Regions from separate parts of the Aneurinibacillus thermoaerophilus genome, predicted to be linked through region 2. Evidence: predicted binding sites of a transcription regulator. Region 2 holds the regulator's gene; the other holds the start of a gene.
The links. Region 2 encodes CtsR, which represses protease genes until heat stress. Its sites were predicted from a motif close to ATGGTCAATAAAGGTCAAACA; they were not measured.

Region 1: the regulator CtsR is predicted to act here: its motif matches at 1,556-1,576, upstream of clpP (ATP-dependent Clp endopeptidase proteolytic subunit ClpP).

What each region holds. Positions count from the first base shown of each region.
Region 1 covers NZ_CP080764.1:3,221,348-3,225,776, reverse strand. Annotated here, with positions in the region: gene whiA (DNA-binding protein WhiA) at 1-505, shown strand, start outside; gene K3F53_RS16620 (HPr family phosphocarrier protein) at 572-832, shown strand; gene clpP (ATP-dependent Clp endopeptidase proteolytic subunit ClpP) at 906-1,511, opposite strand; gene K3F53_RS16610 (hypothetical protein) at 1,953-2,195, shown strand; gene K3F53_RS16605 (alpha/beta hydrolase family protein) at 2,230-3,072, shown strand; gene K3F53_RS16600 (DUF2325 domain-containing protein) at 3,215-3,547, shown strand; gene rpoN (RNA polymerase factor sigma-54) at 3,853-4,429, shown strand, end outside.
Region 2 covers NZ_CP080764.1:150,885-155,313, reverse strand. Annotated here, with positions in the region: gene clpC (ATP-dependent protease ATP-binding subunit ClpC) at 1-368, opposite strand, end outside; gene K3F53_RS00780 (protein-arginine kinase McsB) at 411-1,478, opposite strand; gene K3F53_RS00775 (protein-arginine kinase activator protein McsA) at 1,491-2,012, opposite strand; gene K3F53_RS00770 (CtsR family transcriptional regulator) at 2,049-2,507, opposite strand; gene pstB (phosphate ABC transporter ATP-binding protein PstB) at 2,802-3,551, opposite strand; gene pstA (phosphate ABC transporter permease PstA) at 3,572-4,429, opposite strand, start outside.

The sequences.
Region 1 (4,429 bases), 590 kb from region 2:
TCTTGAGATTTTTTCAGCTCATCAAGAGCATTGCGAAGATTTGGTTAAGCTGGCGAATTATTTCGGATTGAACGCGCGGAGTATTGAGCGGAAAAAAGGGTATATTATGTATATTAAAGAGGGCGAAAAAATCGCCGACTTCTTACGTATTATTGAAGCGCAACAAGCACTGTTTTTCTTTGAAGACGTGCGCATTGTCAAGGAAATGAAAAACTCCGCGAACCGATTAAACAATTGCGATATGGCGAATTTAAACAAAACGGTGGCGGCAGCTATGCAGCAAATTGAAAATATTATGCTTATTGATAAGTATATTGGTATTGAAAATTTGCCGGACAGGCTGCGCGAAGTGGCAGAACTCCGCCTTAAATATCGGGATATGAACCTGGCCGAATTGGGCGAAATGGTTCCGAGTGGCAAAGTAAGCAAATCCGGTATTAACCATCGTTTACGAAAAATTAATGAAATCGCAGCTAAATTAAGAGAAAATGAAGCAAAACTATAAGAATAACCTCAGTGATCATGGTATAATAAAACAAATTCAGTTTGATAGAGGGTGAGGAATCATACTATGCACGCTCAGCAAAGCGTTGTAGTTAAATTAAAGACAGGACTTCAAGCACGACCCGCTGCTTTTTTCGTTCAGGAAGCAAACCGTTACGCTGCAGACATATTTATCGAACGGGATAATAAAAAGGTAAATGCGAAGAGCATTATGGGCGTAATGAGTCTTGCGGTTGGAAGTGGCGCAGAAATCACCATTAGTGCCGAAGGTTCTGATGCGGAAGAAGCAGTGAAAAGCCTTGTGCAGATGGTACAACGTGAAGAATAGTATAAAGTTTGACTGAAAAAAGCCAGAAGCATCTTGTCAGGAGATGCTTCTGGCTTTTTTCCTTACCTTATATTTAGGATAGGTTAGGCTCTTTCTTTCCGATGCTGTCGATAACATCGTCGATGAGACCATATTCCTTTGCCTCTTCGGCAGACATGAAGAAGTCGCGATCTGTATCCTTTTCTACACGCTCCAGCGGTTGGCCAGAACGCTCGGAGATAATTTGGTTCAAACGATCGCGCATCTTCAGGATGCGGGTAGCGGCGATCTGAATGTCAGAAGCCTGACCTTGCGCGCCGCCTAGTGGTTGATGAATCATCACTTCACTATTCGGGAGGGCGAAGCGTTTGCCCGGAGCACCAGCTGTGAGAAGGAAGGCGCCCATAGAAGCTGCCATTCCCACGCAGATGGTAGATACATCTGGTTTAATGTATTGCATGGTGTCATAAATCGCCATGCCGGCGGTAATGGAACCACCTGGGCTATTAATATACAGGCTAATATCTTTATCAGGGTCTTCAGCGGCCAAGAAGAGAAGCTGGGCCACGACGCTATTCGCTACCTGATCGTTGATTGGAGTGCCAAGGAAAATAATCCGGTCTTTCAAAAGACGAGAATAAATATCATATGCTCTTTCACCACGATTCGTCTGCTCGATAACTGTAGGAATTAAGTTCACTGGTACTTCCTCCTCTCTTCATTCTATAAATATATAGTACAATAAAGGTCAAAAAAGGTCAAATAAAAACCTTGGTACTATACTCTTCTCTTCAGTTATATGCTTTTTTTCTGGAATTTAATCAACATAAACGGATGATTTATAAATATTTCAGTTTAGAAGGAAATGCCGCTGGCAACCGAGTTTACGGGAAGAGGGGAAAGTTTGAGGGGATTCTGAAGGGTAGAACACGATTGAATGTAAGAGGGGATTTGTGTAATCTTTAGGGAACTTTTGTCGAAAAGGAGACATATTATAATAAAATGTGTGATAATAAATAAAATTTTGCATATGTATCTGTTTGTGTTTATTTATGAGAGAGCAGGATAGATGGAAGGTGATGTTTATACAACAAATTCATATCATAGTTTCAAGTTATACATCTTGAAAGGAGTTATATTTATGATGCAATATGATAAATATATTGGAAAAATGATACAATTAACATATAGCGATTTGGACGGAGAGTTGGTGTGTGTGGTCGGTCATATTCTTTATACTCTGAAAAATCGTGCTTTCGTCTTCGAAACGGCGGAAGAAGGGAGACAGCTTATCGTGTATAATCGGCATGTGCTCGATATTAAGGAAGTAAGCACGCCACCTGCTTTTACCGCTCCGGAAATCGCTCCAGATAACTTCGCTTAACTATTCAGAAAGCGAAATGTGGGAGGAGAGCGCGTTGAAACAATCGTTTACGCTGATACGGGAAGAAAATTTAACGATTCGCGGCGATGTTTTTATCAGCGATGAAACAAAAGAATTTGACAAAAAGCCGGTTGTTATTATTTGTCATGGCTTTAAAGGATTTAAAGACTGGGGGATGTTCCCGCGTATGGGCGAGTATTTCGCCGCTCAGGGATTTGTCGCCATTACGTTTAACTTTTCTGGAAACGGTATAGGCAAGGATCTGGTGAATTTTACCGAGCTTGAAAAATTTGGGCGTAATACGTATCAACAGGAACTGAACGATCTTGATTTTCTCGTTCAGCAGGTGAAGCGGGGTACGCTTCCGCTAGCCGAGCATATGAACCCGCGCCGTATAGGCATCATGGGCCACAGCAAAGGTGGCGGTGATACGATTTTATATGCGTCTGCTCATCCGGAGAATGTGCAGGTTATTGTGACATGGAACGGGATCGCTCATGTTGATATTTTTGGCCCTGAAGTGCGAAAACAAGTGGAAGAAAAAGGAGTAGGTTATGTCATTAACGGAAGAACAGGCCAGCAGATGCCAATTGAAAAAGTGGTACTGGACGATATTGAAGTGAACGCTCGCCAGTATGACTTACTCAATTGCGTGGCTCATCTTGACATACCGCTGCTTATCGTGCAGGGGCGAGAAGATTTCGACCATCTTGTCAAAGGAGCATACAGTCTGAAAAAGCATGCAAAAAACGCAACGCTTCATTGGATAGAAGGTGCTGGGCATACGTTCAATATGGTGCATCCACATAAAGAGGATACTCCGCAGTTTCTTGAAGCACTTGATGTTACAACGAAATTCTTTAAAGAGCATTTATAACAGCGGAAGATAATAAGACGAGACGGCAAAGGGGAGCCGTCTCGTTTTTTCCTTAAATAAACTTAATTGATATTGATAATCTTTATCAAATATATTATGATAAAAAAAACAGAAGTGTTCATAACAGGAGGAGGGACAGAAGATGGCGTACGTTGTAATTGGAGCGGATCGACTTGGAAATATTAATGCTTTACTAGAAGAGAAACTGGATGGGGAATTGATTCATGTTTCAGGAAGAAAGAAAAAGGACCAAGCCTATTCATTGCCGCAAATGGTCAAGGGAGTGATTGTATTTACCGATTACATAAACCATAACTTGGCTAAACGGGTAAAAGCGGACGCCAAGAAACGGAACGTCCCGATCGTGTTTGCGAAACGCTCTGTCAGCCATCTGGAGTGTAGCCTGGAGCAAATGATGGCATGCCAAAAAGAGGGTTGTGATCGTTCTTGTGCTTATAAGCGTTCGCTTCATTGAACGGCACAGAGCAACCACGATATGGTTGCAAAGAAGAGTGGCAAATAATAAAGAACGAAAAACATCCGAGAACGTGATGAAATATCTAAAAGAGCGGGAGCGCAAAGCTTTGCGCTCTTTTTCTTTGTATACTTATGTTATGAAGCAGTCAACATAATTGCCATATAAGTAAGGAAGATAAAGAGGAAATATGCCCCGCGCCCCATTTTTGTAATTGGCAGGATTTTTGCTAGCGAAATTTGTTGAGAATTGTTATATAATAATGAATAAGAGAAAAAGTTTCACAGAAAAGAAGGTGATGCCAGATGCAAATGGGGTTCGGTTTGTATCAGCAACAGACGTTGAAGTTAGTCATGACGCCTGAGTTGCGTCAGGCAATAACCATTCTTCAGTACTCGGCTGTCGATTTGCTTGAATTCCTGCGGCAACAGGTTACAGAGAACCCGATTCTTGACATGTCGGAACGGCACCGGGAACTAACGACGACGGACATAGCTATAGAGAAAAAGAAAAATAATCATGATGATATTGATTGGAAAGATTATGCTCGTGCCAATGCAACAGGAGACGAGACGTATTACCAAAAAAGTATGGGAACAGCACAGGACTATGATCCGTTTAATTTTATTTCGGCAGGCGGAACTACGCTGGAGGAGAACTTGCTTGAGCAAGTGGCAATGCTTAAAGATGTGACGCCAGTCGAAAAACGGATTTTGAATTTTTTAATTGGTAACCTTAATGAAAGCGGTTACTTAACGATTTCAGAGGCGGAGGCAGCGGACATTCTTAATACGAATGTCGAAAAGATTGAAGAAATGATCTCGCTTTTGCAAACGTTGGAACCTGTTGGTATAGGTGCGCGCTCACTTGCGGAATGTTTAT
Region 2 (4,429 bases):
ACGCGCGCTGCCACACCTTCGCCTTCACGGATTAAGCCGAGCAGGATATGCTCCGTACCAACGTACGTATGACCTAATTTTCTTGCTTCATCCATTGAAAGCTCAATAACTTTTTTGGCGCGCGGCGTATAATTGATATTGGTCGGCTGTTCGCCGCCGCGACCGATAAGAGCTTCAACTTCACCCTGGATTTTATCAAGGCCAAGCCCCAACGCTTGCAGGGCTTTCGCCGCAATACCGTCCCCTTCACGGATTAGGCCAAGAAGAATATGTTCAGTTCCGATATTTTTATGACCTAGACGAACCGCTTCTTCCTGGGCAAGCGCCAAAACTTTCTGCGCTCTTTCCGTAAAACGACCAAACATCATAAAACAAACACCTCCGAATGAAGTATAATTATTCTTTACTGCTTATTCCATCGCTGACTTTAACCGCTCCCGGATTAGACGCGCCCGGCGCTCATCACGGGAATCAGGCGTCAACTGCTGGCCTGCATATTGCTGCAAAAATCCCGGTTGTGTCATAACCATCAATTCATTCATGACGCTTAGCGGCACATTTCTAATAATGTCCAAATCAATGCCGAGTCTTACGTCGGAAAGCCGTTCTGCGGCTTCCTTTGACTCAATAGTGCGCGCATTGGTCAGAATGCCATATGAACGGCACAAGCGATCCTCTAGTTGCAGTCTGCGATTCTGCATTAAATATTCGCGCGCTGCGCGTTCCTGATCGATAATCTGCCGCGCGACACTGATAAGATTCTCGATGATTTCCTCCTCAGATTGCCCAAGCGTAATTTGATTGGAAATCTGGAATAGATTTCCTACAGCTTCGCTGCCTTCGCCATATAGCCCTCTTACTACTAACCCTACCTGTGTAATTGCGGACAAAATGCGGTTAATTTGCTGGGTTAGCACAAGGGCCGGCAAATGCATCATGACTGAAGCGCGAATGCCGGTTCCGACATTGGTCGGACAACTGGTGAGAAAACCCCGCCGTTCGTCAAAAGCAAAGTCCAGATACTTTTCAAAAATATCATCCACCCTATCCGCCACTTTCCATGCTTCTCTTAACTGAAGTCCAGAAAACAGGCACTGGATACGCAAATGGTCTTCTTCATTGACCATAATGCTAATGGCTTCGTTTTCACTAAGAATAACAGCGCCTTTGCGCGATTCGGAAAGCAAGTTTGGACTAATAAGATGCTTCTCCATCAGCACGCGCTTCTGTAACGGAGTCAAAGTGTCCATCCGTATCATTTCAAAGTTTTCTTGTTGTTTAAACGCCTCATCCTGCATGGCCTGCTCCACTCTTCCCAGAACCTGCTCCAGCTGCGAATCTGTGGCCAGCATAGGAAATGGCTGGTCTTGTAAATTCCGGGCCAATCGTACCCGGCTGCTGATGACAATATCGGCATCCTGGCCGTCGCCATTCATCCATTCACTTACCGCATTGGTTATAAACTTCTGGAAAGACATATGTTTTCCCTCCTACAAACCTGCGATTTGTTGCTCTAGTTCACGAATCCGATCCCTCAGCTTTGCCGCTTCCTCAAACTCCTCGCGCTCAATACGCTTCCGTAGCTCTTCCTTAAGTCGGTCCACTTCTTTCTTTAATTTGATCGCTCCTCCCGAGCGTTCAGGTACCTTGCCGCTATGATGTGTATTGCCGTGCACGCGGCGGAAAAGCGGGTCAAGCTTTTCTTCGAACGCTTTATAACAATTGCTACAACCGAATCTTCCGCTTTTGCTGAATTGAGCATATGTTAACCCGCACTTCTCACAACGTAGTGGCGCTTCCTGTTGTACCTTAAACGCATTAACACCAGGTTCGGCGTTGTTTAATAATCCGGATAACAGATGATGAATCGAAAAGTTGTTTATACCACCAGGGAACATATCCCCTTTTTCTTGCGCGCATACTTCGCAAATATGAAATTCTGTCTTTTCTCCGTTAACAATTTTGGTGAAATGCAGCGTTGCCGGACGCTGTTGACATTCCTGGCAAATCATATCCGCTTCCCTCCCGAGTACACATATTTCTATAAGCTAATAAATAAAAATCGTGGTCAGCATCGCCCGGAGAATCTCCGCGCGAAGACGATCCCGGAGCGGAACCGGGACAGCCGACAGGACTTTTCCGGTCGCCGCTTTCATCATCTGCATTTCTTTTGGTAAAATGATACGTTCTTCCCGTAACCGTTCAATAATATTTTCGCAGGCAGTAGCGGTTATACTCTCTCCGATCGTTTCCATTAGCACATTGTAAAAGCGCTGATTATCAATAAATTCAACTTTCCGGATGCGGATATAGCCGCCACCACCCCGCTTACTTTCCACAATATATCCTTTCTCTACTGTAAACCGGGTGCTGATTACGTAATTAATCTGGGAAGGCACACATTGGAACTTATCAGCTAATTCGCTGCGTTGAATTTCAATCGCACCATTGCTTTGCTGCAATATTTTTTTCAAATGCTGCTCAATGATGTCCGATATGTTCCTCATGTACACACCTCCTTCACCGGTTCGCTTTTTCTTCGATTTGACTTTGACTTTCTTTGACTTTAATTATAATGACATTTTAAAAAAAATGCAAGGGATTGTACTTTTATTGTTGACCTATTTTCTTGTTCCTATTCTTATATAACCTTTTTTATCCCTATAAAAAAACCTGAAGCAAACTTACTTCAGGTTCTCCGTGAACGTTTCGATCAGCAGCAAAATGTCATAGAAGAAGAGGCATATTGTCTATACAAAGAAGGCAACCCAAACTCAAAGAAGGAGAGGGCTGCCGATATTTTATCCAAAACGACCGGTGATATAATCTTCCGTTCTTTTATCCTGAGGATTAGTAAAGATCGTTTCTGTCTGGTCAAATTCAATCATTTCTCCGAGGAGGAAGAATGCTGTGTAATCGGATACGCGCGCTGCTTGTTGCATGTTATGCGTTACAATGATAATAGTATATTTCTTTTTCAACTCAAACAGCAATTCCTCTACTCTCTGCGTGGAAATCGGGTCCAAGGCGGAAGTCGGTTCATCCATAAGCACGACTTCCGGCTCCACCGCCAGCGTCCGGGCGATGCATAGGCGCTGCTGTTGACCGCCGGAAAGTCCCATCGCATTTTTGTGTAAACGATCTTTTACTTCGTTCCATAATCCTGCTTGTGTCAAACAACGCTCTACGATCTCATCCAGCTTCTTCTTATCTTTAAAACCGTTAATACGCAGACCGGCCGCCACATTGTCATAAATCGACATCGTCGGAAATGGATTCGGCTTCTGGAATACCATACCTACCTGCTGACGTACCGTTACCGGGTCGCGATCCGGACCGTAAATATTTTCTCCCTCCAGCAAGATTTCGCCTTCTACTCTTGCGCCTTCGATCACTTCGTGCATCCGGTTAATCGCACGCAGAAATGTCGATTTACCGCAGCCTGAAGGGCCAATAAACGCGGTTACTTTATTTTTTTCAATGGTCATGTTGATATTTTTTATGGCGTGAAAATCCCCATACCATAAATTTAGGTTTCTTGCTTCAATCATTGGTCTCCACCTCGTATCTTCTATCGCTTTCTTGTAATCAGACGCGCTGATACATTCAGAACTACAACAATCAAAATTAACGTCAGCGCGCCGGCCCATGCCTGCGCCTGCCATTCCGCGTATGGGGAAATCGCGTAGTTAAATACAAGCACTGGCATCGAAGCAATCGGTTCATTCAGCGACTGACTCCAATACATATTCCCGAACGCCGTGAACAACAGCGGCGCCGTCTCACCCGATACGCGGGCGATGGCGAGCATAATGCCAGTAATAATGCCGCGCAACGCGGTTGGTAAAATAATAAGCATAATAACACGCCACTTTGGAATTCCAAGTGCAAGCCCCGCCTCGCGGATATGGTTCGGTACTAGCTTCAACATTTCTTCCGTCGTGCGCGTTACTGCTGGAATCATAATAAATGCCAGCGCTATGCCACCCGCATACGCGGAGAACCCACCCATCGCAAGCACGACGAGCGCATAAACCACGATGCCGATGACAATGGAAGGAATACCCAGCATAATATCAGTCAAAAAAGAAACTAGCTTACCAAAACGGTTGCGACCATATTCCGAAAGAAAAATACCAGCCATTAGTCCTACTGGAATACCGATGGCAGATGCTAAACTAATAAGCGTGAACGTACCTATAATACCGTTCGCCATACCACCGCCGGCTTCTCCGGGAGGAGCGGGCAATTCAGTGAAGAACGCAAGATTTAAAGCCGAAAAACCTTTAACGATAACATATCCTAAAATGCTGAACAAAGGGGTCAGTGCCAAGATCATACTGATAACAGTCAGCGTAATCATGAATCCGCTGAACATGCGGCGGCGCCCCAGATTGGCGCTTAACTTATTTACTTTTTGTTTTTTCAT